Regions from separate parts of the Erwinia sp. BNK-24-b genome, predicted to be linked through region 2. Evidence: predicted binding sites of a transcription regulator. Region 2 holds the regulator's gene; the other holds the start of a gene.

Region 1 (15,717 bases), 720 kb from region 2:
AGTAAAACAGCGGTAAGAAACAGCATCCATTTCATATTAATCCCCTGTAGATATCGTAATTGCCAGTACGCATGACCTCGGCATGACGCCGTGCCCGGCCTTTATTGTTCTGCGCCCATGCGCTGTCGAACATTGCTTTGGCCGCCCCATGAAAATCCTCCTGAGCGATTAACTTCAGCATCTCTTTAAACTGTGCCAGATTTTCAATGCCAGGCTGGCAGGCCATGCTGTAAAGCACGTCGCTGCGGGCGCGGTTGCATTTCTTCAGCGCCTGGCTGATAAGGTCATATTTCTTCATTTCTTGCAGTTTGCTTTCCAGAATGCACAGCTTCCAGGTATCGCCCACTAAACGAGGCATAAGAAAGTGATAATTACTCAATGACGCGCCCTGTGGCCCAATACGAATCCCTCCCGCCACCGCCGGAAAGCCCTGAGTATCCAGATAGGGAGACTCCACGTAGCCTTCCTCAAAATTTAAAATAGCGATGATTTGGCTCATACATTTCCTCATTTAAATCAACAGACATACGAAAACGCCATATGGCTAAATGGCCTAAAAAGACGAAAGAAAACATAAACACTGCTGATCAGTCCCGTTAATAAGGACAGCGTCACTGCCGTGACAATGAAGTCAGACTGAAGAATGAGAAAAAGAAAGATGTTCCAGTGAGAAATGGAAGTAACAAGGAATAGTGTTACGCCTGAAGGCGTTACCAGGACCAATGTTTAACGAATGGCGTAAAGGTGAACCAATGGTAAACAGCAGTTATCGAAACTTGCCTGATCGATAATTCGTTGACCGGGTGAGGTCACTGCACGGTCGACACGAGAAATAACCTGTCGCTGACAAATCCGTTCAGCGTTGCGTAACGTAAGGGTCTCCTGTTCGGTTGTAAACGCATTATCCATACTGCATTTGAGATGATTGTGAGACTGGCGCCGCCGATGGCGACGAGTACGCGCATTACCAACAAACACTGACTTACCGTAGTGAATGATCGCCATAACTCCTCCTGTGAATGAGTCTTTGGCGATGAGGCGGATGCGCATGCTTTCGGTTGCCCGAAGAGCCACAGAGTATCCTGCCACAATCACACCTACCCCGCCCGGCTGTAAAAACAGCCAGGAGAGGAGTGACGATTGAGGGGAGCAGGCATCTGAAGACGCTGCAATCTGCGCATCCACCCCATCCCAAAGCCTTATTTGCTTTCGGATGGTTTGTGTCGCGCTTGTGCAGCGCCTCAATTGTTTAAGAGCGGTACATCCGTGTGGGTCAATGTGTTTCATCCATGATCAAATTATTAACAGGTTCTTATGCTTTATCAAACACTGATGGTTAATTTTTTATTTACTGCTGGTTAAATTTTTGAATTACTGCCATTTATTTTTTTACTGACCCGCAGATGGAAAGGCACGGCGGGCCGGTTAACCCAGCAGTTGGTAGTCGCGAGACTGGCTCATAATCACTTTGGCGTGCACCTGCATCTCTGCCGCCTCATCGTGCGTAAGATACCAGGTTTCATAGCGTTTATTATCTGAAATGACAGCAATTTTCTTATGCTGCAGCTGAAGGCGTTTAAGGTAGAGCTGGTTATCCAGCGTAAAGAGGTAGATACCGTCACCGTCGAACATGCGGATACTGATGTCGACAAACAGCTGATCGCGGGGCGCAAAAGTGCCCGCCATAGAGTCGCTGTTGATAGCGATTAAGCGAAGATTTTCTGCCGGGCGACCGTTGAACAGAACCCTCGCCTCATCGAGGTCATACTCGATAGCCTGAATCGTCTCGACAAATTCGTCGCGAGTGTGCAGGCCGCTGGCGGTTTTCTGTCCAATATCCAGACTTTCAATACGAAATACGCCCTGATGCAGCGGCAGCGAAGTCAGCCCGGACGAAACGGCCGACTTCTCCATGCCGTACTGCAACCATTCAACGCGAACCCCCAACAGTTCGCTTAATGCCAGCAGGTTGGCATTATCGGGAATTGACTGTGCGTTAAACCATTTCCACACTCCCGGCGCGGAGATTTTACACCCCTCCTGCTGCAGCGCTTTCGTAATCTGTTTATTACGTCCGTGTCCGATAAACCCCGCGCTATCGCAAGCGGCAATCAGCCTGGCAGTAAAAGCTTGTTTCGTACTTTCTTTTTTAACCATTAGTTAATAATCTGCCATAGGAAAAACACTTAATGTTATTTTCATTTTTGCTACCAGTTCATTTTATATTACCGTTTGTTTACTACCCAACAGCTTTTGTAAAGCATTCCTGATAATCATAATCTCCCTTGCGTTGCCCGGTGCCAGGAACGATTGCCATCAAAAATGAATGCAGTACGTTTTTTATGCTGCTTTTGTCAGCCTGCGGGTACGGCGCGCCTTTCTGGCTCTTTCTGACACCATTCGGACCATATAAAGATGGCAGAAGAGCAAAATCAGCGAAAATAAGTGGTCCGAAAAAAAACGGAGATAAAAAAAGGCGCCCCTTTGGGCGCCCGTTTATTAAGCGGAAGGAAACTATGCGCGCAGGGAATCATCGCCCCAGGCTATCCATTTCCAGGTAGTCAGCGCCTCCAGCCCCATTGGGCCGCGCGCGTGGAGCTTCTGGGTACTGACGGCAACTTCCGCGCCCAAACCGAACTGGCCGCCATCGGTAAAACGGGTGCTGGCGTTAACGTAAACCGCCGCTGAGTCGACCTGGCTGACGAAGCGTTGCGCATTTTCAATGCTGCGCGTCAGGATGCCATCGGAATGTTGGGTACCGTGCTGGCGAATATGCGCCACCGCTTCGTCAAGGTTATCTACCAGACAAACGTTCAAATCCAGCGTCAGCCACTCATCGTCAAGATCGCCATCGGCCAGTTCAACCACGCTGGCCGGACCGCTTTTCAGCTGCGACAGCAGTTGGGCCTCGGCATGTAGCGGAATATTTTCCTGGGCCATGCGGGCGCTAAAGGCCGGTAAAAAGCGCGGCGCGATAGCCTGATGCACCAGCAGCGTTTCCAGCGAGTTACAGGCGCTTGGGCGCTGCTTCTTGGCGTTAACGATCACCTCCAGCGCGGCGTCAATATCCATGCTTTCATCGACAAAAAGATGGCAAACGCCGATCCCGCCGGTGATCACCGGGATCGTCGACTGTTCACGGCAAAGCTTATGTAAACCTGCGCCGCCTCGTGGGATCAACATATCGACATAGCGATCCAGCTTCAGCAATTGGTTAACCAGTTCACGATCGGGATTTTCAATTGCCTGCACCGCCGCAGTGGGCAAGCTATGCTGCTGCAGCGCCTGCTGGATAACGCGCACCGTTGCGCTGTTGGTACGGAAAGTTTCTTTACCGCCACGCAGGATTGCCGCGTTACCGGTTTTCAGGCAAAGAGTAGCAACATCAACGGTAACGTTAGGACGTGCTTCGTAAATTACACCGACAACGCCCAGCGGCACGCGACGACGCTCGATGCGCAGGCCGCTGTTGAGCTGGCCGCCATCAATCAGCTGGCCGACCGGATCGGCCAGGCTGCATACCTGACGGACGTCATCGGCGATCGCTTTTAACCGCTCCGGCGTCAGCGTCAGCCTGTCCAGCAGCGCGGCGCTCATATTATTTTGCCGCGCATCGGCCAGATCCAGCTCGTTAGCCGCCAGGATCGCCCCGCTTTCCGCCTCAAGCAGTCCGGCAATGGTCAGCAGCACCGCATTTTTTTGCGGCGCGGAGAGCGTCGCCAGTTGATATGACGCGGCACGCGCCGCTTTACCCATTTCTTCAAGCATCTGCTGCTCCTTAACTGACAATCATGTCGTCACGGTGAATCGCGACCGGGCCATACTCATAGCCTAAAATCTCGCTGATTTGCTGCGAGTGATGGCCAGCAATCATCCGCATCGCATCGCTGTTATAGCGGGAGACGCCATGCGCCACATCGCGCCCTTCCAGGCTACGAATGCGGATAACTTCACCGCGCGAAAAATTGCCGGTAATGGTGCGAATGCCCTTCGGTAAAAGGGAACTGCCGCGCTCCAGAATAGCCACCAGCGCGCCGTCATCTACCGTTAATTCTCCGGCTGGCGGTGCGCCAAAAATCCAGCGTTTCCGATTTTCCAGCGGCGTTTGCAGCGCGTGAAAACGTGTTCCGACCGGCTTGCCGTCAATCACGTCGCCAATGACGCCAGCACGGCTGCCGGCGGCAATAATGGTATCAATACCCGCACGACAGGCGACGTCCGCCGCCTGGAGCTTGGTCGCCATTCCCCCGGTTCCCAGACCGGAAACGCTGTCACCGGCCAGCGCGCGCAGCGCATCGTCAATGCTGTGTACATCGCTAATAAGTTCGGCCTGCGGATTACTGCGCGGATCGGCGGTAAACAATCCGGGCTGATCGGTCAACAGCAGCAGCTTGTCTGCACCGGCCAGAATAGCGGCCAGCGAGGAAAGGTTGTCATTGTCGCCTACCTTGATTTCCGCCGTGGCTACCGCGTCGTTTTCGTTAATAACCGGAACGATATGGTTATCCAGAAGCGCCCGCAGCGTATCGCGCGCGTTTAAAAAGCGCTCGCGGTCTTCCAGATCGGCACGCGTCAGCAGCATCTGCCCGATATGAATGCCGTAAATAGAGAACAGCTGTTCCCACAGCTGAATTAACCGGCTCTGCCCCACCGCAGCCAGCAGCTGCTTTGAGGCGATGGTCGGCGGCAGTTCCGGGTAGCCCAGATGTTCACGTCCGGCGGCCATTGCGCCTGAAGTGACGATCACAATCCGGTGGCCTGCCGCATGCTGCTGCGCGCACTGACGCACCAGCTCGACAATATGTGCCCGGTTCAGCCGACGCGATCCGCCGGTTAATACGCTGGTCCCCAGTTTGACGACCAGGGTCTGGCTGCTGCTCATTGTTTCCTGCCATAGCAATTATTAATAGAAGGAGACTTTTTATCAGGTGTCACCCCGGATGCCAACAGCCGCTGCCCGAAAAGGCGTAAAAACTCCCTGCGCATAAGTAGTCTAAAAATGACCAATTAACAAGAAGTGCGAACAAATGTAATAAAAAGTTCATCTCCGCAGGGTAAAACGTTCGTGCCCTGAACGAAGACGTCGGGCCATTTAAAATTTTACTCATTTGGGAATGATAACAAAATGAAGAAAAGCGCACTGGCAATCCTGACCGCCGCTCTGGCTATGACCACGGCAGCACAGGCCGCAGAAATTTATAACAAAGATGGTAATAAGCTCGATTTCTACGGCAAACTGAAAGCCATGCACTACATCAGCGATACCGCCAGCAATGACGGCGATAAATCCTATGTACGTATCGGTTTTAAAGGACAGACCCAGATTAATGACCTGATGACCGGCTACGGTCAGTGGGAATATCACGTTCCGTTGAACAATGCGGAAAGCGACGGCACTACCGGAACCAAAACGCGTTTAGGTTTTGCCGGTCTGAAATTTGGCGACTACGGTTCTATCGACTATGGCCGTAACTACGGGCTGATTTACGATGTAGAAGCCTACACCGATATGATGCCGGAGTTTGGCGCTACCGCGTATACCAAAGCCGATAACTATATGTTGACCCGTACCAATGGCGTGGCGACCTACCGTAATACCAACTTTTTTGGCCTGGTCGACGGCCTGAAATTCGCCCTGCAATACCAGGGTAAAAACGAAAGCACTACCCGTACCGGCTCAACGGCTAACGGCGACGGCATGGCCGCTTCATTAAGCTATAAAATTATCGACGGCCTGACCATTAACGGCGCGATTTCATCTTCCGATCGTACCAACGCGCAGCGCGCCAGCACTTACGGCACCGGCGATAAAGCCGACGCGTGGGCATCCGGCCTGAAATATGACAACAACGGCGTCTATCTGGCAGCAACCTATGCCGAAACGCGCAACATGTCGCCAATTAGCGGTACGGCGCAGGTGAACGGTGCCAGCGTAGCGGTAAGCGGTTACGCTAACTATCTGCAGAACATTGAGCTGGTGGCGCAGTATCAGTTCGATAACGGCTTCCGTCCTTCTCTGGCATACGTGCAAACCAAAGCGAAAGACATTGAGAACGGCGTGGGCGATGCGGATATTTACAAATTTGCCGACGTGGGCGCGACATACTACTTCAATAAAAATATGTCCGCGTTTGTGGATTACAAAATTAACCTGCTGAACGATGACAACAAGCTTGCGCAGAATACCGACGACATCGTCGCTATGGGCGTGACCTACCAGTTTTAAATGTGAGCCGCACGGATGCGGTAGCAGTGCCCCTCGTTATGTGTCCGTAAGCAAAGGCTGGCAAACGCCAGCCTTTTTTATTCTCAGCCTCAGGCGGTCAGTTTAACCGGCTCGTCAGCGAAGTCCGCAGCGGGTTTCAGACCCAGCTCCAGCTCTTCCAGCAATGCTTTTAACCGCACGTGAAAATTACGCAGCGTCTCTTCCAGCCGTTCAAGGTTTTCCTTCCCTTTCACCGTTGCAGGCTTCCAGTTTCCTTCCTTATCAAACAGGCCGAAATGATACTCATAGGTAAAGTGATCTTCCTGTGCTTCCAGCTCCATCCACCAGCCCCAGAATTCACGCAGTTCCGGCGCAGGTTTTACATTGACGCAAACGGCCAGACAGTCGAAGAAGAAACGGTCTTCGACACATTTAGCCTCGCGGATATAAGGCCCTAATGCGCCAAAACGCTTCATTAAGCGGCTCTTGGGATGCCCACTCGGTAACGCCATTGTTAAAACTCCTTTGTTGAGCCCGTTAGTTTTAGCCGAATGTTAAGAATTAACGACTCAGCGTGTTAATCGTTTAGCTAACCAGTCAACAATATCACGTAATGCTTTATCAAAGTTGCTCATTATCGGCGAAAGTGCAATTGGCATCAGCTTGCCGTCGGTAGAAGAGCTGACGATCAGTTTTGACTCCTCTTCCGGGCTGAAAATATCCCCCGGCCAGTAAGCGGAAAGCATTGGCGTAGGACAGCGCCTGCCCAGCAGTCCCTGCATTTTTAGCGAATAGCGATTGAGTTCGACGCGCAGCGCAGAATCGGCAGCCGAAGCCATCCCCAGTCGGCTTGCCAGCACGTCCATATACATTTCCGGGATGCGATCCTGTAACGCCCGATCGCACAGTAAACCGTGAACCACCGGGCCCAGACAGGCCACGGCCCGCAGGCGAGGCGACTCAAGATAAGCCAGCCGTACGGCGGTATTAGCCCCAAACCGGTAGCCAAAAGCGCCAACGCGCGCGTGGTCGATCCACGGTACGGTTTCCAGCTGCTTAAGCACCTGCTGATGCAGAAAACTGGAATCCTGGGAAAGCTTCCATTTAGCGGAAAACCCAACTGACGGCATATCGATGGTTAACATTGCGATACCGCGCGGGGCGAGATAATCGTGGAAAAGCCGATAATGGTCGGTTTGCAGTGAATCAAGGCTGCCGCACAGCAGGACGGTAGGATAAGGCGCGCGGACCTTTTCTGGCATATGCAGAAAGCCAAAAATCGAGCTGCCGCCGGGAATGGCAAATTCCAGCTCCTTCAGTTCGCCCGGCAGGCGCGACGTCGCCTCTTCGTAAGCCCGGTTCGCCAGCAGCTGCGCCTGCTCTGCCAGCTCATCCCCTTTCAGATGGGGATAACCCGCTATGCCGTACAAATTGGCGGCATGAAGCCAGCACTGACCCGCCTTTGCATCGTTCTCTGCCGCAGCGGCCTTTTCCTGCCAGCCTGCCGCCTGTTTAGACCATTCGTAAATCCAGTTACCGCCGCGATAGCCAACGACCGTATCCAGCAGCTTTTCATCAGTGCGCTCGGCCTGGCTACCGGCGATCCTCGCCAGCACCTCACCGATTTCCAGCTGCGCCACGCCACGCCACGTCCACAGCAGACGGTTAACCATGCGATACCAGCCCGCATGGCTTTCACCTTCCAGCGCGGAATGCAGCGGCAGCGGCTTGTGATGATGTAAACGGCGAACCAGAGAGGAGGTTTCAGGATGCTTGAAGCGTGGCTTGAACAGCTCTTCGCTAAGGTTTTTTGGTGACATAGCTACGATCCTTCGGCACACGGAGAATCGTTGTAGTTTATAGCAGCGCGACGGCGGCTGCGAACCTTAAAAAGCACAACGCCCGGCGGAACCGGGCGTTTTGATTGAGCTAAATCAACCTTTTACGATTGGCGGGATATAAACCACGCCCATATCCCACGGCTGCTCAATCCAGGTATTCTGTGGAATATCCACAACATAGTCATCCACCAGCGGGCGACCGGCCGGCTTAGCGAAAATCGTCACGAAACGCGCTTTAGGGTACATATCGCGAATCGCCTGAGCGGTGCCGCCGGTATCAACCAGATCGTCAATCACGATAAAGCCTTCGCCATCGCCTTCCGCACGTTTCAGCACGTGCATTTCACGCTGGTTATCGTGGTCGTAGCTGGAGATGCAGACGGTATCGACGTAGCGGATGCACAGCTCGCGAGCCAGCAGCGAGGCAGGAACCAGACCACCACGGCTGACCGCGATAATGCCTTTCCACTGCTCAACAGGAAGCAGGCGCTGAGCCAGTTTACGGGCATGAATCTGCAGCATGTCCCAGGTGACGACGTATTTTTCACTCATAAAAGGAGTCCCGGCCGGTGATATCGGCTTAAAAATGTACAATGGGAGGGGTTGCGCGGAATTATAGAGATCTGAGCCGCTAAAAACCAGCACCGGATGGCACGAACCGCGCTTTTTTACCGCCGCGAACTAAGCATCCCCCTGGAAACAATGATATTCTTTTACTTTGTCGCGTCAGATCCTGACCTCCCCTATCACAAATGCTCACCATCCCACGCGCCGCTGGCCGAGGATGCCGACACAGGAGATTTAACGTGTCTGAACTATCTCAACTGTCACCACAGCCGCTGTGGGATATCTTTGCCAAAATCTGCTCGATTCCGCATCCCTCTTATCATGAAGAAGCGCTGGCCCAGTACGTTCTTGCCTGGGCAACGGAGCAAGGTTTTTATACCAGTCGTGATGAAGTGGGCAATATCCTGATCCGCAAGCCTGCCACTCCCGGCCTGGAGCACCTGAAGCCTGTAGCGTTACAGGCGCATCTGGATATGGTGCCGCAGAAAAACAACGATACCGTTCACGACTTTACTAAAGACCCGATTCAGCCATGGGTTGACGGCGAATGGGTTAAAGCCCGCGGCACCACGCTGGGTGCCGATAACGGCATCGGCATGGCTTCCGCGCTGGCGGTGCTGGCGGACAAAAACGTTGAGCATGGCCCGCTGGAAGTGCTGCTGACCATGACTGAAGAGACCGGCATGGTGGGCGCTTTTGGTCTGCAACCTGACTGGCTGCAGGCGGATATCCTGATCAATACCGACTCGGAAGAGGAAGGTGAAATCTATATGGGTTGCGCGGGCGGTATTGATTTCACGACCACGCTTGCCGTAACTCGTGAGGCGGTGCCCGCTGGTTATCAGCATGTTCAGCTGATTTTAAAAGGCCTGAAAGGCGGCCACTCCGGTGCGGATATTCATCTGGGCCTGGGTAACGCCAACAAGCTGCTGGCACGTTTCCTGTTTGCGCATGCCAAAGCGCTGGATCTGCGTCTGGTGGACTTCGTTGGCGGCACGCTGCGCAACGCTATCCCACGTGAAGCTATGGCCACGCTGGCCGTGCCTGCCGATAAGCTTGACCGACTGAAAGGCCTGGCGCTGCACTATCTGGAAACGTTGCAGAACGAGCTGAGCCTGAAAGAGAAAAACATCAACGTGGTGGTAGAAAACGTGGCCGCCAGCGAGCAGGCGTTGACCACGGCCAGCCGCGATGCATTTATCGCCCTGCTGAACAGCACGCCGAACGGCGTCATCCGCAATTCTGACGTGATGAAAGGCGTGGTGGAAACGTCGCTGAACGTTGGCGTGGTCGCTCTGAAAGATAACGAAGCCCGCATCAACTGCCTGGTGCGCTCGCTGATTGACAGCGGCAAAGATTACCTGGTCGAAACGCTGACCGCGCTGGGCGATCTGGCCGGAGCAACAACCGTGGCCAAAGGCAGCTATCCTGGCTGGCAGCCCGACCCTTCTTCACCAGTGATGGCGCTGGTAGAAGAAACCTATAAAAAACTATTTAACAAAACGCCAAATATTCAGGTGATCCATGCGGGTCTGGAATGCGGCCTGTTTAAAAAGCCGTATCCGGAAATGGATATGGTCTCTATCGGCCCGACCATCACCGGTCCCCACTCACCGGATGAGCAGGTGCATATCGCAAGCGTTGGCCTTTACTGGCAGCTGCTGACGGCGCTGCTGAAGGCAATTCCGGCGAAATAAAAGCGACAGGCGGAGCAGAACTCCGCCTGTTTTACTTTTCAGTGCCGCAGCCGTCTGCCGTGGCCGCTACAGTCCCAACAGCAGTTGCCTTTCCAGCTGCGGATTGAGCAGCGTTACGTGCAGCCCCACCAGCCTTACGCCCCGCCCGGCACGACGCTCTTCCCACGTCTTTTTCGCAACGTTGATAAAATCTTCTTTGTTCAGCATCGGCCAGACATGTTCCTGGGTAGTCTGCTGAAAGTCGTTAAACTTCAGCTTAACGCCCTGCCTGGCAATCTGTAAGTCGGGCTTTACCGCTTTCAGACGCCGCTCCAGCTCTGCATAGAGATAGTCGATAATTTCCAGACAAGCTTCCCATTCGTGAATGTCCGCCGACAGCGTTCGCTCCACGCCCAGCGATTTGCGCAGGCGATCCGTCACCACTTCACGCTCATCAATGCCGTTGCAGCGCTCCCATAAAACCCGCCCAAACTTGCCAAAGCGTTTCAGCAGCATGGCCAAATCCGTTTTCTGCACGTCGGCACAGTTATAGAGGCCCAGCTCTTCAAGCTTTTTCGCCGTGACTTTGCCCACGCCAGGAATTTTTGCCAGCGGCAGCGTCAGCAAAAACTGCGGTAGCTCTTCTGGCGTAATGACAAACTGCCCGTCAGGCTTATTGAGATCGGAGGCGATTTTGGCGACAAACTTAATCGGCGCTACGCCTGCCGAAGCGGTAAGGTTTAATTCTTTGGCAATAGTCTGGCGGATTTCACGCGCCATCAGCGTGGCAGAACCGTGGCAGTGCGGGCTGTCGGTAACGTCCAGATAGGCCTCGTCCAGCGACAGCGGCTCAATCAGCGCCGTATAGCGCGTAAAAATTTCCCGAATATGCGCGCTGGCTTCTTTATACGCGTCGAAACGGCCGGGGATAACTTTCAGATGAGGGCAAAGCTTGAGCGCGGTGGCCGTCGCCATCGCGCTGTGTACGCCAAATTTTCTGGCGGGATAGTTGGCGGTGCTGATAACCCCGCGCTTCAAATGACTGCCGCCAATCGCAATAGGGATATGACGCAATGCGGGATTATCGCGCATCTCTACCGCTGCGTAGAAGCAGTCCATATCCACGTGTATGATCTTACGCATCCACCCCTCCAGTAACACTGGATAAGTATACAGCCGGAGAGTGCAATTTCAACAGGTTAATTCTTTGTGAAAGCGCAGCGGCAGCGGGCTGGCGCAATTTTTCTCTGTTTTTATGCGTGGCTCTCTTGATAAAAAAATAGACAATGATAATGTGGCGCAGCTTTTACGGACATTTCCTAAAAAGCAGTTAACAGCGTCTTCGGACGTAGCATCCAACCCTACTATCAAGGGAACCAGAATGGGCAAAATCGCACTGCTGTTTGCGATGTTTTTTCTGCCAGCCGTTGTTTTCGCCAGCGTCCCTGTTGCACAGATCGCACCGCTGGCACCGGTAAGCAAAGAGTTAAAGAAGCAGCTCCTCGGCACCCCCGTGTATATTCAAATCTTTAAGGAAGAACGTACGCTGGAGCTGTATGGCAAAATTGGCAATGACTACCGTCTGCTGAATAGCTACCGTATCTGTAATTTTTCTGGCGGCTTAGGCCCTAAGCGTCGTCAGGGCGATTTTAAAAGTCCGGAAGGTTTTTATAGCGTGGGCCTTTCCCAGCTTAAGCCGGACAGCCGTTTTTATCGGGCCATTAATACCGGTTTTCCTAACGAATATGACCGCCAGCAGGGTTATGAAGGTAAATACCTGATGATCCACGGCAGCTGCGTATCAATTGGCTGCTATGCGATGACGGACACCAACATTGATGAAATTTATCATTATGTGGAAGCAGCGCTGCGCAACGGCCAGCCGCGAGTGGAAGTCAGTATCTACCCGTTCCGCATGACGGACAGCAACCTGCAGCGTCACCGCTATTCGGTTTACTACAGCTTCTGGCAGCAGCTACAGCCGGGCTATGCTGAATTTGTGCAGAACCGCCAGCCGCCTTCCATAAGCGTCAGCGGCGGGAAATACGTGCTGAACAACGCGGTTCTGAACAGCACGCCGGTCAATCAGTCAGCGCTCGCGCTCTCCGAGGCAAAATAACGCCCAGTCGCCTGGCGCAATCTTGTGCCAGGTTTCATTCCCCGTTAAGGGCTGAGTGGCGATTACCGTGACCACGTCGTCTGGCGTGGTCTGCTTCTGAAAATCAATTTCCACGTCCTGATCCAGCAATGTCGCTTTGCCGAACGGCGCGCGGCGCGTGATCCAGAACAGATTGGTCGAACAGAACGCCATCAGATAGCGGCCGTCCGACAACAGCATATTAAAGACGCCCTTTTCCCGCAGTTCCGTTGCCAGCTCTGCAATATAGCGAAACACCGCAGGCCAGTTGCCCGGCGTTCGCGGATAACGCGTGGTCAGCTTGTGCAGTAGCCAGCAGAAAGCCTGCTCGCTGTCCGTTTCACCAACCGGCCGAAAAGGTCCCGTCTCCAGGCCGCGATAGCCTTTCAGCTGGCCGTTATGCGCATAGGTCCAGTTACGTCCCCAGAGTTCGCGCGTGAACGGATGCGTATTCTCCAGCGAAACTTCGCCCCGGTTTGCCTGACGAATATGCGCCACCACCGAACAGGATTTGATCGGGTAATCCTGCACCAGCCGCGCTATCGGCGAATTAAAGCTGGGCTGCGGATCTTTAAACGTCCGGCAGCCTTTGCCTTCATAAAAGGTAATTCCCCAGCCGTCTTTATGCGGGCCGGTTTTTCCGCCGCGCTGTACAAGCCCGGTAAAGCTAAAACAGATGTCCGTAGGGACATTCGCGCTCATCCCGAGCAGTTCGCACATAGATGTTCCTCGTGGGTTACTTAGCCATCTCTTTTTCAATCAGCAGGATCAGGATATGGATCACTTTGATATGGATCTCCTGAATGCGATCGGCATAGCCAAAATGCGGCACGCGGATTTCAACATCGGCACTGCCTGCCATTTTTCCGCCATCTTTGCCGGTCAGCGTAACCACTTTCATGCCCTGCGCGCGCGCTGCTTCCACCGCTTTAATAACGTTAGCAGAGTTGCCGGAAGTCGAGATCCCCAGCAGCACGTCGCCAGAACGACCTACCGCTTCTACATAGCGCGAGAAAATAGCGTCGTAGCCGAAATCATTGCCTACGCAGGAGATATGGCTGACGTCAGAAATCGCAATGGCCGGATAGCCCGGACGATTGTCGCGGTAGCGGCCGGTTAACTCTTCTGCAAAGTGCATAGCATCGCAGTGTGAACCGCCGTTGCCGCAGGAAAGCACTTTGCCGCCGGCTTTAAATGAATCCGCCAGCAGTACCGCAGCACGCTGGATAGCATGGATATTTGCTTCATCGCTAAGGAAATTAGTGAGCGTGTCCTGTGCTTCATTTAACTCGGCGCGAATGATGTCCTGGTACATAGGAGAGTCCTTTTAGGTGAGGTCTGCGGCAGTTTAGCAAGTTGCCGCGCGGGCGAAAAGCGCCCCGCCTGCCCGCCGTCGGCTTTAGGGTGCCCTGGCCGCGCTTTGTGAGCCAGGTTGTAATTATTGTGTAAATAGATTGATAAAGAAAATTATCTCCATTAGATCTGTAAGCAACAGGTCAGACCTCTTACAACTTGCGGAGCGATGGTTATGATGGTTTTCAGTTGCGTTGCAACAGTGGTGCTGATTGGCGCACTGTTTTATCACCGTGTAGGTCTGGGGCTGGCAAGCCTGATTGTGCTGGTGTGGACCGCAGCCTGGGCGATGGCGCATCTCTGGACGCCATGGTTACTGCTGCCGTTAATCATTATCCTGTTGCCCTTTAATCTGCTGCCGCTGCGCCGCGCCCTTTTTTCCAGGCCGATGATGAATACTTTTCAGAAGGTCATGCCGCCAATGTCGCGTACAGAGAAAGAAGCGATCGACGCAGGCACAACCTGGTGGGAAGGCGATCTGTTTCGCGGCAAACCTGACTGGAAAAAGCTGCACGACTATCCGCAGCCACGGCTGACGCCGGAAGAACAGGCGTTTCTGGAAGGCCCGGTCGAAGAAGCTTGTCGGCTGGCTAACGATTTCCAGATTACGCATGAAATGGCTGACCTGCCGCCAGAACTGTGGGCTTATCTGAAAGAGCAGCGTTTCTTTGCCATGATTATCAAGAAAGAGTATGGCGGCCTGGCATTCTCCGCCTATGCTCAGGCTCGCGTACTGCAAAAACTGGCTGGCGTTTCCGGTATTCTGGCCATCACCGTGGGCGTTCCCAATTCGCTTGGCCCCGGCGAACTGTTGCAGCACTACGGCACAGAAGAGCAGAAAGATCGCTATTTACCTCGCCTGGCGCGCGGCGAAGAGATCCCCTGCTTTGCGTTGACCAGTCCGGAAGCGGGTTCTGACGCGGGCGCAATCCCCGATACCGGTGTGGTGTGCATGGGCGAATGGCAAGGCCAGCAGGTGCTCGGTATGCGTCTGACCTGGAACAAACGCTACATTACCCTCGCTCCTGTCGCCACGGTGCTTGGCCTGGCGTTTAAGCTTTCCGATCCCGAACATCTGCTTGGCGAGAAAGAAGAGCTGGGCATTACCTGTGCACTGATCCCAACGCAGACGCCGGGCGTAGAGATTGGCAAACGCCACTTCCCGCTGAACGTACCTTTCCAGAATGGCCCGACGCGCGGCAAAGATATTTTTGTTCCTATTGATTACATTATTGGCGGGCCGGCGATGGCCGGTCAGGGCTGGCGGATGCTGGTGGAATGCCTTTCCGTTGGGCGCGGCATCACGCTGCCTTCCAACTCTACCGGTAGCCTGAAAAGTATTGCGCTGGCGATTGGTGCCTATGCTCATATCCGCCGTCAGTTCCGTTTGCCTATCGGCAAAATGGAAGGTATCGAAGAACCGCTGGCGCGTATTGCGGGTAACGCTTACGTAATGGATGCGGCGGCGTCGCTGATTACCAGCGGCATTATGCTGGGCGAGAAACCAGCGGTGCTTTCCGCTATCGTAAAATACCACTGCACCCACCGTGGACAGCGCGCCATTATGGACGCGATGGATATCGCTGGCGGCAAAGGCATTATGCTTGGCAAAAGCAATTTCCTGGCCCGTGCTTATCAGGGGGCGCCTATCGCCATTACCGTTGAAGGCGCAAATATTCTGACGCGCAGTATGATCATTTTCGGCCAGGGCGCCATTCGCTGCCATCCTTATGTGCTGGCGGAAATGGCGGCGGCACAAAGCCATGATGTAAACGCTTTTGACCGGGCGCTGTTTAGCCATATCGGCCACATTGCCAGCAATAACATGCGCAGCCTGTGGCTTGGGCTGACAGCCGGACGCACCAGCAGCACGCCAACCCGCGACGCGACGCGCCGTTATTATCAGCATCTGAACCGTTTAAGCGCCAACCTTGCACT
Region 2 (15,717 bases):
TTTTATGCGCGCGGCGGGCTGCGTGGTAAACGATTTTGCCGACCGCAAAATTGACGGTCATGTAAAGCGCACTCGCGCCCGCCCGTTGCCAAGCGGCGCGGTAACCTCGACCGAAGCCAAATTATTGTTCGGCGGGCTGGTGCTGGTGTCGTTTTGCCTGGTGCTGACCATGAACCTGATGACGATTCTGCTGTCATTTGGCGGCCTGGCGCTGGCGTGGATTTATCCCTTTATGAAACGCTATACCCATCTGCCGCAGGTAGTGCTGGGTGCGGCGTTTGGCTGGGCAATTCCAATGGGATGGGCCGCCGTTAGCGAAACGGTGCCGCTAACCTGCTGGCTGCTGTTCTTCGCTAATATCTGCTGGACGGTGGCGTACGATACGCAATACGCGATGGTGGACAGAGATGATGACCTGAAGATCGGCGTGAAGTCGACGGCAATACTCTTTGGCCGTTTTGACAAGCTGATTATCGGGTTATTGCAGCTGGTTACGCTGGTACTGCTGGTGGCTATCGGTCAGCTGATGCAACTGGGCATGCCGTTTTACTGTTCGCTGGCAGCAGCCTGCGCGCTGTTTATTTATCAGCAAAAGCTGATTAGCGCCCGCGATCGAGATGCCTGCTTTAAAGCGTTCCTGAATAATAACTATGTAGGGCTGATACTTTTCGTGGGTATCGCGCTGAGCTGCGCGCCTTTTTGATAGTGTTGATGAAATAAAAAAGGCCAGCATCTCGCTGGCCTTTTTTTATCGCTGAACTTATCCGTGGGTCAGCGCGCTTTCAATCGTCATCCGCACTTCCTGGCTGATCAAATCAGCCAGCATCTGATAAACCTTATGCGTTTGCTCATAATGCGCATCGCCGCTATCGCTGATATAGCCTTGATCGCGCAGCGTTAGCACCAGTGTTGAAAACACAGCCTTATCAAAGAACTCCGGTGCGTTGATGCCGTGCAGCACGGAAAGACGCTGCGCCATCGTCCGGCTCTCTTTCTCCAGCGTACCGCGATTAATCGACGGATTGGCACTAAGAATAGAGAAGGTGATGGCATAACGCTGCAATGTCTCACGCACACCAGCCGCCAGCAGCTGCAGCGTATGGAAACGGGCAGGGCTAAGGCGCAGCGTTTGCGTGTGCTCGTCGGCGGTCAGCAAGCCCTGACGGGCCATTTCGCTGACCAGCAAATCCAGCACGCCCGGCAGCTCGTCTTTTTCCCAGTGCAGGAACAGCTCGCTCTTCAGCATTGGATAAATCACGCTAACCTGGCGCAGCAGCTCGGCGCGCGTCAGCTCCTGATGCTGCATCAGGATCACCGCAATCACGGAAGGCATTACCAGCATGTGATGAACGTTGTTGCGGTAATAGGTCATCAGTACCGCCTGCTCGCGCGGCAGTACAATGATCTCGCCGATATTATCCTGCTCGATTTCAAACTTATTCATGCTTAACGCATGATCCAGCAGCGCATCCGGCGTCATGTCCGGCACGGTCGAATCTGGCGAATAAGGGACGTTGCGCAGCAGCTGAATATAGCAGTCAAGCTGTTCGACCAGCTGCTCGCGGGTCAGCGAGCGCTGACGAGAAGCCAGCAGGGCAGTAACGCACAGGTTCATGGCGTTAGCCGCACCCGCGTTATTGATCCGCACCATTACGCGCTGGGCGATATCGTTTACCGCAGGCGTCAGCCAGGCCGGGCGCTGGGACTCGATCGGATCGATAGAATCACGCCATTCGGGCACATGTTTATTAAGGTAAGTAACCAGCGGCAGCGGTTCGCCAAAGTTTACATAACCCTGGCCGAGATTACGCAGCTTGCGCAAGCCGCGCACCATCTGCATAAAGCCTTCTTTCTCTTTAGTTGCGCCGCGCAGCTCCTTCGCATAGGTGCCCACTTCCATTACGTGCTCGTAGCCAATGTAGATAGGCACTAACGTAATCGGACGGTTACCGCCGCGCAGCATCGCCTGGATAGTCATCGACAGCGTGCCGGTTTTCGGATCAAGCAGGCGGCCCGTACGTGAGCGACCGCCTTCCACAAAGTATTCTACTGAATAGCCTCGGGTAAACAGCTCGCCCAGGTATTCGCGAAATACGGTGGAGTAAAGCTTGTTGCCTTTAAAGGTACGACGAATAAAGAACGCGCCCAGACGACGGAAAATCGGGCCGGCTGGCCAGAAATTCAGGTTGATACCGGCGGCAATATGCGGCGGCACCAGCCCCTGGTGATAGAGCACGTAGGAGAGCAGCAAATAGTCCATGTGGCTGCGATGGCACGGTACATAGACAATCTCGTGTCCGTCCTGTGCCAGCTGCCGCACGCGTTCGCCGCCGTTAACGTTAATGCCCTGATAGAGCTTGCTCCACGTCCAGCCCATAATTCTGTCGGTCAGACGAATCGCCTCGTAGGAGAAATCAGCCGCCACTTCTTCCATCAGCTCAACGGCATTCTGCTGCGCTTTTTCATGGGAGATTTTCTTGCTGCGCGCTTCATCCTCAACGGCTTTTGCAATCGCTTTAGACTGCAACAGCTTATTGAACAAATCCTGACGAACGGGCAGGCGCGGGCCAATCGCCGCCAGGCGCTGGCGGGCAAAATGCATTCTGGCTACGCGTGCCAGCTTCTGGGCGATAGTTTTATCCGTGCCGTGCTCTGTTGCCATCCGGCGTAGTGACACCATCGGTGAAAAGCGCACAAAGCTGTCGCGTCCCAGCCACAGGACGGCGATAAACTTCTGGATACCGTTTAATACGCGCAGATGCGGCTGGCTTTCGCCCTGAACTTCGCGGCCTGGTGCGCGGCCAAACATCACCGCAACGGGTACCATCTGCACATCAAGCAGAGGATGACTACGGTGCAAATCCAGATAGTCATGGAACGTTTTAACGGATTCCAGATTCGGCGCATAGTAAGGAAACACGCGCGGGCCATCGTGGATAAACACGTAACGCGGCAGCAGCGTACCGTCGATTTCCAGCGGATCTAAGGGATCGGGAAGATCTTCTTTGCGGCACTGCTCGCGCAACGCCAGCAGATCGGCCTTTGAATCATACGGTAGTACATACATAATAGGGCGCGACGTATCGAGCCCCAGTTCAGCGACCGGCTCGGCGGGGATCGCCTTACTCTTTACCAGCATTTTTACCGGTAAATTCAACAATTTATAATATAATTTACGCCAACCTGACATAGACAACATGAAGCCTCTCGTTAGCAAAGCGCCGCAAGCATACCAGAATCCTTGCATGAGATCTGTGATGTTACAAAATGTGCGCTACCCTGACATTGACGTTAAACATTACAAAGGGTTCCCTTGATATGACAAATAACGCCGTCGGTATCACGCGGATTATCAAAGCTGCCGGTTATTCGTGGAAAGGATTACGAGCGGCATGGCAGCATGAAGCCGCTTTTCGCCAGGAGCTGGTGGCAGCAGTGATTGCGGTCATTATCGCCTGCTGGCTGGACGTCAGCGTACTGGCAAGAGTCATGATGATCGGGTCCGTCGCGCTGGTGATTATCGTCGAAGTGCTTAACAGCGCCATTGAAGCCGTGGTCGACAGGTTGGGCAACGAGTTTCACGAGCTGTCCGGACGCGCCAAGGATATGGGGTCGGCGGCGGTGCTGCTGGCTATCTTGCTGGCCGTTTTCGTCTGGCTGAGCATATTGCTTTCACGCTGAACGCCCGTAAAGTAATTGTCGTTTTTTGCACAGCTTAAGGTTTTCAACGGCGAAATACCTGTATATACTTACAAGTGACTGTATAAACAACCAGGGGGCGGGATGAAAGCACTAACGGCAAGGCAGCAACAGGTTTATGACCTGATTCGCCAGCATATTAACCAAACCGGCATGCCGCCGACGCGGGCAGAGATCGCTACGCAGCTCGGTTTCCGTTCCCCGAATGCGGCTGAAGAGCACCTTAAAGCGCTGGCGCGCAAGGGCGTTATCGAAATCGTTTCCGGTGCATCACGCGGTATTCGCCTGATGATGGAAGACGAAGACGGCCTGCCGCTGATTGGCCGTGTGGCTGCGGGCGAACCGCTGCTGGCGGAACAGCACATTGAAGGACATTACCAGGTCGATCCGGATTTATTCAAGCCGGGTGCCGATTTCCTGCTGCGCGTTAGCGGCATGTCGATGAAAGACATCGGTATTATGGATGGCGATCTGTTGGCCGTACATAAAACGCAGGACGTGCGTAACGGTCAGGTAGTGGTTGCGCGTATTGATGACGAAGTTACCGTCAAGCGACTGAAAAAGCAGGGTAACATCGTTCATTTACTGCCGGAAAACAACGAGTTCCAGCCTATTGTGGTTGACCTGCGTCAGCAAACCTTTTCAATTGAAGGCCTGGCGGTTGGCGTGATACGTAACGGTAACTGGCTCTGAGCCACCGCTTCTGGTGATTTCTCCACGCGTCGTTTCTATAACGGCGCGTTGCGGCTTTCCTGAGTTTCAGATCTTCTCTTAGCAGCACAGATTTTCCTTTCTTTTAACACGGCATTTGACCGTGACTGCCTTCCCCGTGTTTGCTGTACTGCTACTGCTACTGCTACTGCTACTGCTACTGCTACTGCTACTGCTACTGCTACTGCTACTGCTACTGCTACTGCTACTGCTACTGCTACTGCTACTGCTACTGCTACTGCTACTGCCGTCTTTCTTAATGGCTACTGTCTCCGCACGTCGTACAGGCTTGTTACCTTTGCTTTCACACCGCTTCGCTTTTTTTTGCTGGTCGCCATGCAAAACCGCCATCATCTACTACAATTATTAGTACGTTAAGCATTTAGGCAGCGTTTTATGTTGCTGTCAGCCGTTTTGCTGTAACGATAAGCTGTTATCACCTAAGGTTCTAAGTTAAGGAGAGACAAGATGAATAAAGACGAAGCCGGCGGTAACTGGAAGCAGTTAAAAGGTAAAGTGAAAGAGAAGTGGGGCAAGCTGACCGACGATGATATGACCATCGTTGAAGGCAAACGCGATCAGCTGGTAGGTAAAATCCAGGAACGCTATGGCTACACTAAAGACCAGGCCGAAAAAGAACTCGGTGACTGGGAAACGACGAATAAACATCGCTTCTGAGGATGTTAAGTAAGTCGCTGGCAGGCTAAATAATCAGTCTGCTTAACAAGGGTGGTGCTTACGGCACCGCCCTTGTTTGTTTATGGCCTTTGGCACGTCATTGACACTGGTCAGACATGGCTTAAATATATTTGAAGGGTTAGCTACTTAGCGGCCACGCTTTTTGGCAACAACCGTGTGATCGTGCTGGCACTCATCCTGGTGCTGGCAGGCTTCAACTTCAACGCAATTAAGGCACAAACCGTGTGCTTCAATAACGCTATTGGTCAGCGCAAAACCCGTGCTTTTTGCCAGTGACTTCAAAATAGCCTCTACGCCTTCGGCATGTTGTTCAGTCACGGCCCCGCAGCGGTCGCAGATTAGCATCGCCGAGGTATGTGAAGGCTCTTCAAAGTGATGGCATACCACATAGCTGTTGGTCGACTCCACCCGATGCACGAACCCCTGCTCCAGCAAAAAATCCAGCGCGCGATAAATCGTCGGCGGCTTGGCCTGTGGTTCGCTTGCGCGTAGCAGGTCCAGCAGATCGTAAGCGCTGATTGCGCCGTGATGCTGGCTCATTAGCCGTAGCACTTCCAGACGCTGAGGCGTCAGCCTGACGTTGCGCTGCTGGCAGATAGACTCTGCCTGCGACAGGATTTTTTCAGGACTGTTTATCTTCATAGCTCTCCCCAGGCCAGCTTAGAACGTTATGTTATCACAATGGCGTTAAAAACGCCGCGCTTCCGCGTGGTCGAAGGCTGCCTTGCTCATCTTAAGATCCCTCTCTTGCCGATGGCGAAATTATCAGGCTTTTTGCAGGGTATTCCTGTGCTTATCATTCAATCCTATGATGAGAGAGGCTGTACCATTCGAAAATCAAGGAGACGGTTGTAATTAGCGATATTTTATGTACATTTACTTAAGTAATTGTTAATAATTTTGGTGGTTACAGGGAAATACTGGCTCTGCTTTAAGGCAGCTAACAGATTAAAAGAAGCGCAATGCGTAGAAAAACCACACTATTTTGGTTTAGTTCCGGGCAATGGCCATTTGACTTAAGGTTCATTATGCAGGCAGTCATCTTCGGCGCGCTTCAGGCGTTGTCTCCTTTTTGAAGGGTTCAAGGTAAATGGTCAAAAAAACACGTAAACTGAGCAAGCTTCCCCGTTCGATTGCTTTTCCCGTCCTGTTTCTGGCACCGCTGAGCGCGCTTGCCGCCGGTAATTATTACGATGCCCGTAACGATGCAATGGGTGGAACGGGCGTGGCTTCATCAACTTATGGTACGGCCGTGCTGGCTAACCCGGCGCTGATGACCAAAGCCCAGCCGGATGACGATGTCAGTATCATTCTTCCCGCCGTTGGCGCGCAGCTGACGGATAAAAACAAGCTGATTGATAAGGTTGATGATTTAACCGACAGCGTTGATAACTATCGCGATATCGCCAACCAGGGGATCTTTAGCCTCGCTGATTACCCGCGGGTACAGTCTGCCGCAGGCGATCTGGCCAACCAGCTACGTGGAATTAAGGGCAGTAAGGCCTGGGCGACAGCGGGCGCAGCCGTTGCCGTGACCGTACCTAATGAAGTTTTGCCTTTCGCCTTTGTAGCAAAAGCCTACGGTACGGCTCACGTTGCGACAGATATTAGCCAGAATGATATTAATTACCTTCAGGGTATAGCTGACGGCACCCGCATCCCACTGCCGGGCGATCAGAGCTCACTGACCTCGGCAGCGTTGGGACGTGGTGCGATCGTTTATGACTATGGCGTTGCCGTGGCGCACGAATTTAATATCGCCGGGCATCCGGTTTCTTTTGGTATTACGCCGAAGATTCAGAAAACTTATCTCTATAACTACAGCGCTTCTGTTTATAACTACGATAAGTCGGACTTTACCAAAGGCCGTTATAAGAACTCTAACACCGGCTTCAACATGGATGCCGGTGCCGCCACCGATTTGGGCGATAACTGGACGCTGGGTTTAAGCGCGCAGAACCTGATTGCACGCGATATCGATACCCGTGAAGTTAACGGCTATAAGGATACCTACCAGATCCGTCCGGTCGTAACGCCTGGCGTTTCTTACCACACCGAGCGGCTGACGGCGGCGCTGGATGTCGATGCCACGCCAACTAAACGCTTCAAAACGGTGGAAGATAGCCAGTATGCGGGTATAGGTGCGGAATATCGTGTACTGAGCTGGTTACAGCTGCGTGCAGGTTATCGCGCCGATATGAAATCTAACGACACTAACGTTGTTACCGCCGGTTTTGGTCTGTCACCGTTTAATAAGGTGCACCTGGATCTGGCCGGTATGCGCGGCAACGACAATACCTGGGGTGCCGTGGCGCAGCTTAACTTTACGTTCTGAGTCTCCTTTCGGGCGCATCCCGGTGCGCCCGCATCGTCCGCTTAGCGATTGCGGGCAGTCATGCTATCATTGCGCACATTATCGTCATTTGTTAATCAGAGTTTTTGCGCTTTATGACCCATAATTTACCCGCCCACCGTTTTTCCGTTGCGCCAATGCTGGACTGGACCGACCGTCACTGCCGCTATTTCCATCGTCAGCTGAGCCGCGAGGCCTTGCTCTATACCGAGATGGTGACCACCGGCGCCATTATTCATGGCAAAGGCGACTATCTGGCGTGGAACCAGCAAGAGCAGCCGGTCGCGTTACAGCTTGGCGGCAGCGATCCGCTTGCGCTGGCGCAATGTGCCGAACTGGCGCAGGCTCGCGGTTACAACGAGGTTAACCTGAACGTCGGTTGTCCTTCAGATCGTGTACAGAACGGGCGCTTTGGCGCTTGCCTGATGGGCGAGGCCGCGCTGGTGGCGGACGCGGTGAAAGCAATGCGCGATCGCGTGTCGATTCCGGTTACGGTAAAGACGCGTATTGGCATTGATGACCAGGACAGCTATGCGTTTCTTTGCGATTTTATTCGTCAGGTTTCGGAGCAGGGCGGCTGCGAGATGTTTATTATCCACGCGCGTAAAGCCTGGCTTTCTGGCCTGAGCCCGAAAGAAAACCGTGAGATCCCACCGCTGGACTATGAGCGTGTTTATCAGCTTAAGCGCGATTTTCCACACCTCACTATTTCCATTAATGGCGGCATAAAATCGCTGGCGGAAGCGAAGGTGCATTTGCAACATGTGGATGGGGTGATGGTAGGTCGCGAAGCCTATCAAAATCCGGGGATGCTGGCGCAGGTCGATCGCGAGCTGTTTGGCAGCGATATTCCTGCTGTCGATCCGGTGGCCGTGGTGCGTTCAATGTATCCTTATATTGAACGTGAGCTGGCGCAGGGAACCTATCTGGGACACATTACGCGGCATATGCTTGGTTTGTTCCAGGGTATTCCGGGTGCGCGTCAGTGGCGGCGTTACCTGAGCGAAAATGCGCATAAAGCGGGTGCGAACGTCGAAACGGTAGAAGCGGCGTTGGCGCTGGTAGCGGATAAGGTGCCGGCCGGGGTTTAACGGAGTTGCTGGCGCTGGCGCTGTATTAATAGTGTCAGGTATCAAGGGCCGCTGTGGCTTTGATATCGGTGAAAAGGCAGCAAGGGCCGCTGGACCGCTGTTACTGTTGCTGTGATACCGGGGAAAAGGTAGCAAGGGCCGCCGGACCGCTGTTACTGTGGCTTTGATATCGGTGAAAAGGCAGCAAGGGCCATGCGGAACACGGACACGCCGTAAACCCGTCCCTGGGGGCTTGTTTCGCGCGTCCATGCGCGAAAACAGTCCGCTTATCCGCATGGCCCTTGCTGCTGGTCAAGCGGCTGAGTCGCGGTAAATATCAATGTGGCATCGGTATTAGCCTGTAAATCGTTATGGCGCTGTAGCTCTTGCTACTGATCAAGCGGCTGAGTCGCTGTAAGTATTAATGTGGCATCGCTGTTAGCCTGTAAATCGTTATGACGCTGTAGCTCTTGTTACTGGTCAAGCGGCTGAGTCGCTGTAAGTATTAATGCGGCATCGTTATTAGCCTGTAAATCGTTACGTGTGCTGTAGCTCTTGTTACTGGTTAAGCGGCTGAGTCGCGGTAAATATTAATGTGGCATCGCTGTTAGCCTGTAAATCGTTATGGGCGCTACGGCTATTGTTGCTGGTCAGGCGACTAAGCCGTTAGGCAAGACCTCGGGCTCGGTGCCAGACAATCTGTTTTCTCAAAACCTGGTCAATATCGCGCCAGGTAGTGACGATATTGACTACGTCGCCGGTAGTCCTTTTGATTATCCGCATTATTTTCAATATATTAGATAAACAGAAACCTGGCACGCATCTTGTAATAAAGAAGAATATCTTTAATCAGGAGTACGCTATGGAAATTTTCTTTGTTCTCGGCTTCTTTGTCATGTTGCTACTCACCGGCGTTTCTCTACTGGGTATTATCCTGGCGGTAATCGTTGCCAGCGTGGTGATGATGTTTGCGGGATTGCTAATGATGGTAGTTAAAATGCTGCCATGGCTGGCGCTTGCCGTGGCCGTCGTCTGGATTTATCGCGCCTATAAAAAGCCGTCGGCAACAACAAAGCGTTGGATATCTCGCTAATATCAATGCGTTGTCGACAAAGTTGCAGACTGTAATGCGGTATCGATCACAACCTGACAGTTTTCATAGATGATTTTGCAATTAAGCATATTTTTTACTTATCAATTCTGCCAGGATGGCTCCACTGAATTTCCAAAATTCATCGCCGCTGACCCTACAAACAGCGCGAACTATAAAAAAGAAAAATGGGCTTCCTTCGGGAAGCCCAGCTTATTTCCGGCATCTGAAACGCGAGAAGCGAATCAGGGGATAAGCAGGCTGGAACCCTGCGTGACGCGGCTTTCCAGCGTTTTGTGCGCCTGCTGAGCATCCGTCAGCGCGAACTTCTGCTGCTCCGGCACATCTACTTTAATCGCGCCGCTGGCAATCAGCGAAAACAGCTCGTTGCTGGCCTGAGTCAACGCGTCCGCTGTAGTGATATAGCCGTTCAAAGAGGGACGGGTAACATACAGCGAACCTTTCTGGTTAAGAATGGCCAGATTTACGCCGCTAACCGGGCCTGACGAATTGCCAAAGCTGACCATCAAACCCCGCCGCTGTAAGCAGTCCAGAGAAGCTTCCCAGGTATCTTTACCTACCGAATCGTAAACAACGCGCACTTTCTTGCCGTTGGTCAGTTCCAGCACGCGTTTCGCTACGTCTTCTTCACGGTAGTTAATGGTGGCCCAGGCCCCAGCCTCTTGCGCTCTGGCCGCTTTTTCCGCCGAGCCTACGGTGCCTATCAGATGCGCGCCCAGCGCTTTCGCCCACTGGCAGGCTATCAGTCCCACGCCGCCGGCCGCCGCCTGGAAAAGGAAAGTTTCATCCGGCTGCACGACATAAGTCTGGCGCAGCAGATAATGTACGGTCAGGCCTTTCAGAAACGAAGCCGCCGCCTGTTCAAAAGAGATACTGTCAGGCAAGATAGCCAGCTTATCGGCTGCAACGGCATGATACTCGCTGTAAGCGCCGAGAGCAGATTGTGCATAGACCACGCGATCGCCCGCTTTTACCATCGTCACGCCTTCGCCCACGCTTTTTACTATGCCTGCCGCTTCCGTGCCCAGTCCACAGGGCAAAGATGCCGGATAAAGCCCGCTGCGTACATAGGTATCAATGTAATTGATGCCGATGGCCTTGTTCTCAACTACCACTTCGCCCGCCGCTGGTTCAGGCATGGCAACGTCAATCACCTGCATCACTTCCGGCCCGCCGTGCTGGCTGATTTGTATACGTTTTGGCATGGTCACTCCTGTTGATTCGGCGTCATTCGGGGAGGACGAAAGGTCGCCAAACGGGTATACTGGCGCGTCCCCACACAAGGTATTACATCACTATGGCAGGAAATAAACCCACCAACAAATCCAATGAAAACCGTGAGCCGCGCGACCGGCAAATGGAAGGGCTGAAGCTGCCGCCCCATTCTCTGGAAGCGGAGCAATCCGTGTTGGGCGGACTGATGCTGGATAACGAACGCTGGGATAACGTGTCCGAGCGCGTGGTGGCACAGGACTTTTTCAGTCGTCCGCACCGCATGATCTTCAGCGAAATGCAGCGCCTGCTGGAAATGAGCAAGCCTATCGATCTGATCACGCTTTCAGAATCCCTGGAAACCAAGGGCGAGCTGAACATGGTTGGCGGCTTTGCTTATCTGGCCGAGCTATCTAAAAATACGCCAAGTGCGGCGAATATCGGTGCCTATGCCGATATCGTGCGTGAACGTGCAGTTGTCCGCGAAATGATCGCAGTGGCAAATGAGATCGCTGACGCGGGTTACGATCCGCAGGGCCGTTCCAGTGAAGACTTGTTGGATCTGGCCGAATCACGCGTTTTCCAGATCGCAGAAAATCGCGCCAACAAGGATGAAGGGCCAAAAAGCGTCGATCAAATTCTGGAAGCGACGATCTCCAGGATCGAATCGCTCTATCAGACGCCTCACGATGGGGTAACCGGCGTGGATACCGGTTATCAGGATCTGAATAAGAAAACCGCTGGCCTGCAGCGTTCGGATCTGATTATTGTCGCGGCTCGTCCGTCGATGGGTAAAACCACATTTGCCATGAACCTCTGCGAAAATGCGGCGATGCTACAGGATAAACCGGTGCTGATCTTCAGCCTGGAGATGCCCGGCGAACAGCTGATGATGCGTATGTTGGCTTCCCTTTCGCGCGTCGATCAGACACGTATTCGTACCGGCCAGCTCGACGACGAGGACTGGGCGCGTATCTCCAGCACGATGGGTATTCTGCTGGAGAAAAAGAACATGTTTATCGATGATTCGTCCGGCCTGACGCCAACGGAAGTACGTTCGCGCGCGCGCCGTATTTTCCGCGAGCACGGCGGGCTGAGCATGATTATGATCGACTACCTGCAGCTGATGCGCGTGCCGGCGCTTTCCGATAATCGTACGCTGGAAATTGCAGAAATCTCACGCTCGCTAAAGGCGTTGGCTAAAGAGTTGCAGGTGCCGGTGGTGGCGCTGTCGCAGCTTAACCGTTCTCTTGAGCAGCGTGCGGATAAACGCCCGGTCAACTCGGATCTGCGTGAGTCCGGCTCTATCGAGCAGGATGCCGACCTGATTATGTTTATCTATCGTGACGAGGTTTATCACGAGAACAGCGATCTGAAAGGCATTGCAGAAATCATTCTGGGCAAGCAGCGTAACGGTCCTATCGGGACGGTACGCCTGACCTTTAACGGCCAGTGGTCGCGCTTTGACAACTACGCCGGGCCGCAGTACGACGACGAATAAAATAGTGTTGGACAACAGAGCGGCAACTGGGGTTATCTGTCCGGCAGGAAATGCTTAGCCGCCGGACGAATAATGACCCAGATTGATGATTATGATCTCAAGATATTGACCTTACTGGAAAGCAACGGCCGCCTGACCAATCAGGAGTTGAGCGATTTAGTCGGGCTTTCTGCTTCCCAATGCTCCCGTCGTCGTATCAATCTTGAACAGGCCGGGCTGATCCTCGGCTACCATGCCCGGCTATCGCCCGATGCGGTTGGCCTGGGCATGATTGGCCTGATCGAAGTTCGCCTTATCAACCACACCGAAGAATACGTCGACAGCTTCCACCATATGGTCGCCGGGCAGTCAGCTATTGTGGACGCCTATAAAACCACGGGCGACGCTGACTATCTGTTAAAGGTCGCCGTGGCCGATCTGGCAGGTTTAAGCGCTTTAATCAGCCAGCTGGTGGCGGGGCACAAAAGCGTGTCGCATGTGAAAACGTCCGTGGTGCTTAGCCGTCTGAAAGAAAACGGCATGATGACGCCAGGCTGTGCTTAAAGAGCTGTTGCGGGCGCTGTGGATCAATCTGGTGCACGTAAACCCGGACTTATGCGTAATCTGTGCAGAAAAAGCAAATTTCATGCACGTCATTTCTGTTTTTTTAGTGTTTCCATACACAAAACAGAAAATTTAATTGCTGGTTTATCAGTAAGTTAATCAATCCTTTGAAAATATAGATTTTTCAGGGGTAAAGTGGTGCGCTTTTTGCTGGAAATAAGGTTATTTCCCGGAGGATCAGCATCATGGATAATGTCGTTCAGCCCGCCAGCATCCCGCATACCTTTGTCGAAGATGCGCTTGCACTACTGTTTGGCACGTTAATGGTTTCTTTTGGCGTGATGCTTTTGAAAAGCGCCGGAGCGTTAACCGGCAGCACCGCCGGTATCGCCTTTCTTATCAGCTATCTGACCCATACTTCTTTTGGCGTGGCTTTCTTTCTGATTAATCTGCCGTTTTACTGGCTGGCCGCACGCAGAATGGGCTGGGTTTTCACGGTCAAAACCTTTTGCGCGGTTGGGCTGGTGTCGCTGTTCAGCCACCTGCATCCGCTTTTTATCCATTTTTCCGCGCTGGATCCCTTTTATGCGACACTGTTCGGTAACGTCGTCATGGGCGTCGGGTTTATAGTATTGTTTCGGCACAAGGCTAGCCTGGGCGGCATAAATATTCTGGCGCTGTGGCTGCAGGATCGTTACGGTATCCGTGCCGGAAAGCTGCAAATGGCGGTTGATACCTGCGTGGTGCTGGCCTCGCTGTTTGTGGTGTCGCTGCCGATGCTGGCGGCCTCCATCGCGGGCGCAGCGATCCTCAATCTGATTATTGCGATGAACCACCGTCCTGGCCGCTATTCTGTCTGAAGAATGACAAAGGCAAGGCGTCCGTTGCCGTGGCAGCCTGACCTAACTTATCAATGGAGATTTTCACCGTGTTTCAAAACGTCGACGCCTACGCTGGCGATCCAATTCTTTCCCTGATGGAAACCTATAAGCAGGATACGCGCCCGCATAAAGTTAACCTGAGCATCGGGCTTTACTATGACGGACAGGGCGTTATCCCACAGCTGAAGGCGGTTGCCGCCGCAGAAGCACGTCTGAATGCCCAGGCGCACGACGCCTCTCTCTATTTACCGATGGAAGGTTTGCCGGCATATCGTAGTGCGGTAGCGCCTTTGCTGTTTGGTCAGGATCATCCGGCACTGAAAGCGGGACGTATCGCCACCATCCAGACCGTTGGCGGCTCCGGCGCGCTGAAGGTTGGCGCTGATTTCCTGAAGGCCTATTTTCCGGGATCTCAGGTTTGGGTCAGTAACCCAACCTGGGAAAACCATATCGCCATTTTTTCCGGCGCAGGTTTCCAGGTAAATACCTATCCGTGGTATGACGATGCCACTAACGGCGTGAAGTTCGAAGAGCTTGTTGCCGCGCTGAAAACGCTGCCGCCGCAGAGTATCGTGCTGCTGCATCCGTGCTGTCATAACCCGACCGGTGCCGATCTGACTAACGAGCAGTGGGACAACGTGACGGAAGTGCTGAAAGAGCGCGACCTTATCCCGTTCCTGGATATCGCCTATCAGGGTTTTGGTAGCGGAATGGAAGAGGATGCCTATGCGATCCGCGCTATTGCCGCCGCCGGTTTGCCTGCGCTGGTCAGCAACTCTTTTTCCAAAATTTTCTCGCTGTATGGCGAGCGCGTCGGCGGCCTGTCCGTGGTCTGTGAAGATGCAGAAGAAGCCTCCCGCGTGCTTGGTCAGTTAAAAGCTACCGTGCGCCGCAACTATTCAAGCCCGCCAAACTTTGGCGCACAGGTCGTTGCCTGCGTGCTGAATGATGCACAGCTGAAAGCGGACTGGCTGGCGGAAGTTGAGGCGATGCGCGTGCGTATCTCCACGATGCGTCAGGCGCTGGTGGACGTGCTGACTACGGCAGTGCCGGGCAAAAACTTTGACTATCTGTTAAAGCAGCGCGGCATGTTCAGCTATACCGGCCTGAGCGCGGCGCAGGTCGATCGCCTGCGCGACGAGTTCGGTATCTACCTGATCGCCAGCGGACGTATGTGTGTGGCTGGCCTGAACAGTGATAACGTGCATCAGGTTGCCGAGGCTTTTGCTGCGGTGATGTAATTTTTTCTGGCCACCGTCGTTCTGACTGTGGCCATCTTTTCTCGTCCCCACCGGCCTGCGGCGATAAATATTAACCGAACGATAACAATCCAACCTCATACAATTTTTATATACTAAACGGCTCATACGGAGACCGTTTATGTCCAGCAGCAACTCTCAGGCGTTGTCCGAACGCTCTTTTTCTGAAGAAGTATGGCGTGGCATGCTTGCCACTCTTCCCATTCTTATTGGCATACTGCCATTTGGTCTCTTGCTTGGTGCGCAGGCGCAGCAGCAGGGGTTCTCGCTGTTTAACCTGACGTTAATGACAGGGCTAAACTTCGCTGGCGGTTCGGAGTTTGCGGCTGTAGCGCTGTGGGCTTCGCCACCGCCTCTGCTGACTATTGTGCTGGTCACTCTGCTGGTCAATAGCCGCCATCTGTTGATGGGCGCGGCGCTGGCTCCTTCTCTGGCGCATCTGCCGCCGCGTAAAGCGCTTTTCGCGCTTTTCCTGATGTGTGATGAAAGCTGGGCCATGAGCATAACGGATGTCGCCAGACGCAGAGCGGCAGGCCTTTATCCTTCGTTCAGTACGGGTTTTTATGCCGGAGTGGCGGGGTCGCTTTGGTTTACATGGATATTTGCCACCGGGCTGGGCGTAATTGTTGGGCCAGTGTTAGGGGATATCACGCGCTGGGGGTTTGATATGGCGTTTCC

The links. The regulator LexA, encoded in region 2, represses DNA repair genes until DNA is damaged. The targets are predictions, from matches to a motif close to TNCTGTATGTACATACAGNA.
Region 1: the regulator LexA is predicted to act here: its motif matches at 11,448-11,467, upstream of dinB (DNA polymerase IV).

The regions. Positions count from the first base shown of each region.
Region 1 is NZ_CP179901.1:3,602,722-3,618,438, forward strand. It holds gene ACMGGR_RS16575 (hypothetical protein) at 1-35, opposite strand, end outside; gene ACMGGR_RS16580 (hypothetical protein) at 32-499, opposite strand; gene ACMGGR_RS16585 (hypothetical protein) at 727-1,287, opposite strand; gene ACMGGR_RS16590 (helix-turn-helix transcriptional regulator) at 1,426-2,157, opposite strand; gene proA (glutamate-5-semialdehyde dehydrogenase) at 2,515-3,768, opposite strand; gene proB (glutamate 5-kinase) at 3,779-4,882, opposite strand; gene ACMGGR_RS16605 (porin) at 5,126-6,226, shown strand; gene crl (sigma factor-binding protein Crl) at 6,316-6,717, opposite strand; gene frsA (esterase FrsA) at 6,775-8,025, opposite strand; gene gpt (xanthine phosphoribosyltransferase) at 8,140-8,598, opposite strand; gene pepD (beta-Ala-His dipeptidase) at 8,853-10,310, shown strand; gene dinB (DNA polymerase IV) at 10,377-11,432, opposite strand; gene dpaA (peptidoglycan meso-diaminopimelic acid protein amidase) at 11,671-12,408, shown strand; gene ACMGGR_RS16640 (class II glutamine amidotransferase) at 12,379-13,146, opposite strand; gene lpcA (D-sedoheptulose 7-phosphate isomerase) at 13,163-13,741, opposite strand; gene fadE (acyl-CoA dehydrogenase FadE) at 13,955-15,717, shown strand, end outside.
Region 2 is NZ_CP179901.1:4,325,018-4,340,734, reverse strand. It holds gene ubiA (4-hydroxybenzoate octaprenyltransferase) at 1-703, shown strand, start outside; gene plsB (glycerol-3-phosphate 1-O-acyltransferase PlsB) at 761-3,190, opposite strand; gene ACMGGR_RS20025 (diacylglycerol kinase) at 3,319-3,681, shown strand; gene lexA (transcriptional repressor LexA) at 3,784-4,392, shown strand; gene ACMGGR_RS20015 (CsbD family protein) at 4,879-5,088, shown strand; gene zur (zinc uptake transcriptional repressor Zur) at 5,236-5,745, opposite strand; gene ACMGGR_RS20005 (conjugal transfer protein TraF) at 6,200-7,444, shown strand; gene dusA (tRNA dihydrouridine(20/20a) synthase DusA) at 7,558-8,553, shown strand; gene pspG (envelope stress response protein PspG) at 9,395-9,625, shown strand; gene ACMGGR_RS19990 (quinone oxidoreductase) at 9,868-10,848, opposite strand; gene dnaB (replicative DNA helicase) at 10,941-12,356, shown strand; gene ACMGGR_RS19980 (Lrp/AsnC family transcriptional regulator) at 12,429-12,899, shown strand; gene ACMGGR_RS19975 (YitT family protein) at 13,145-13,759, shown strand; gene ACMGGR_RS19970 (amino acid aminotransferase) at 13,828-15,021, shown strand; gene ACMGGR_RS19965 (AzlC family ABC transporter permease) at 15,161-15,717, shown strand, end outside.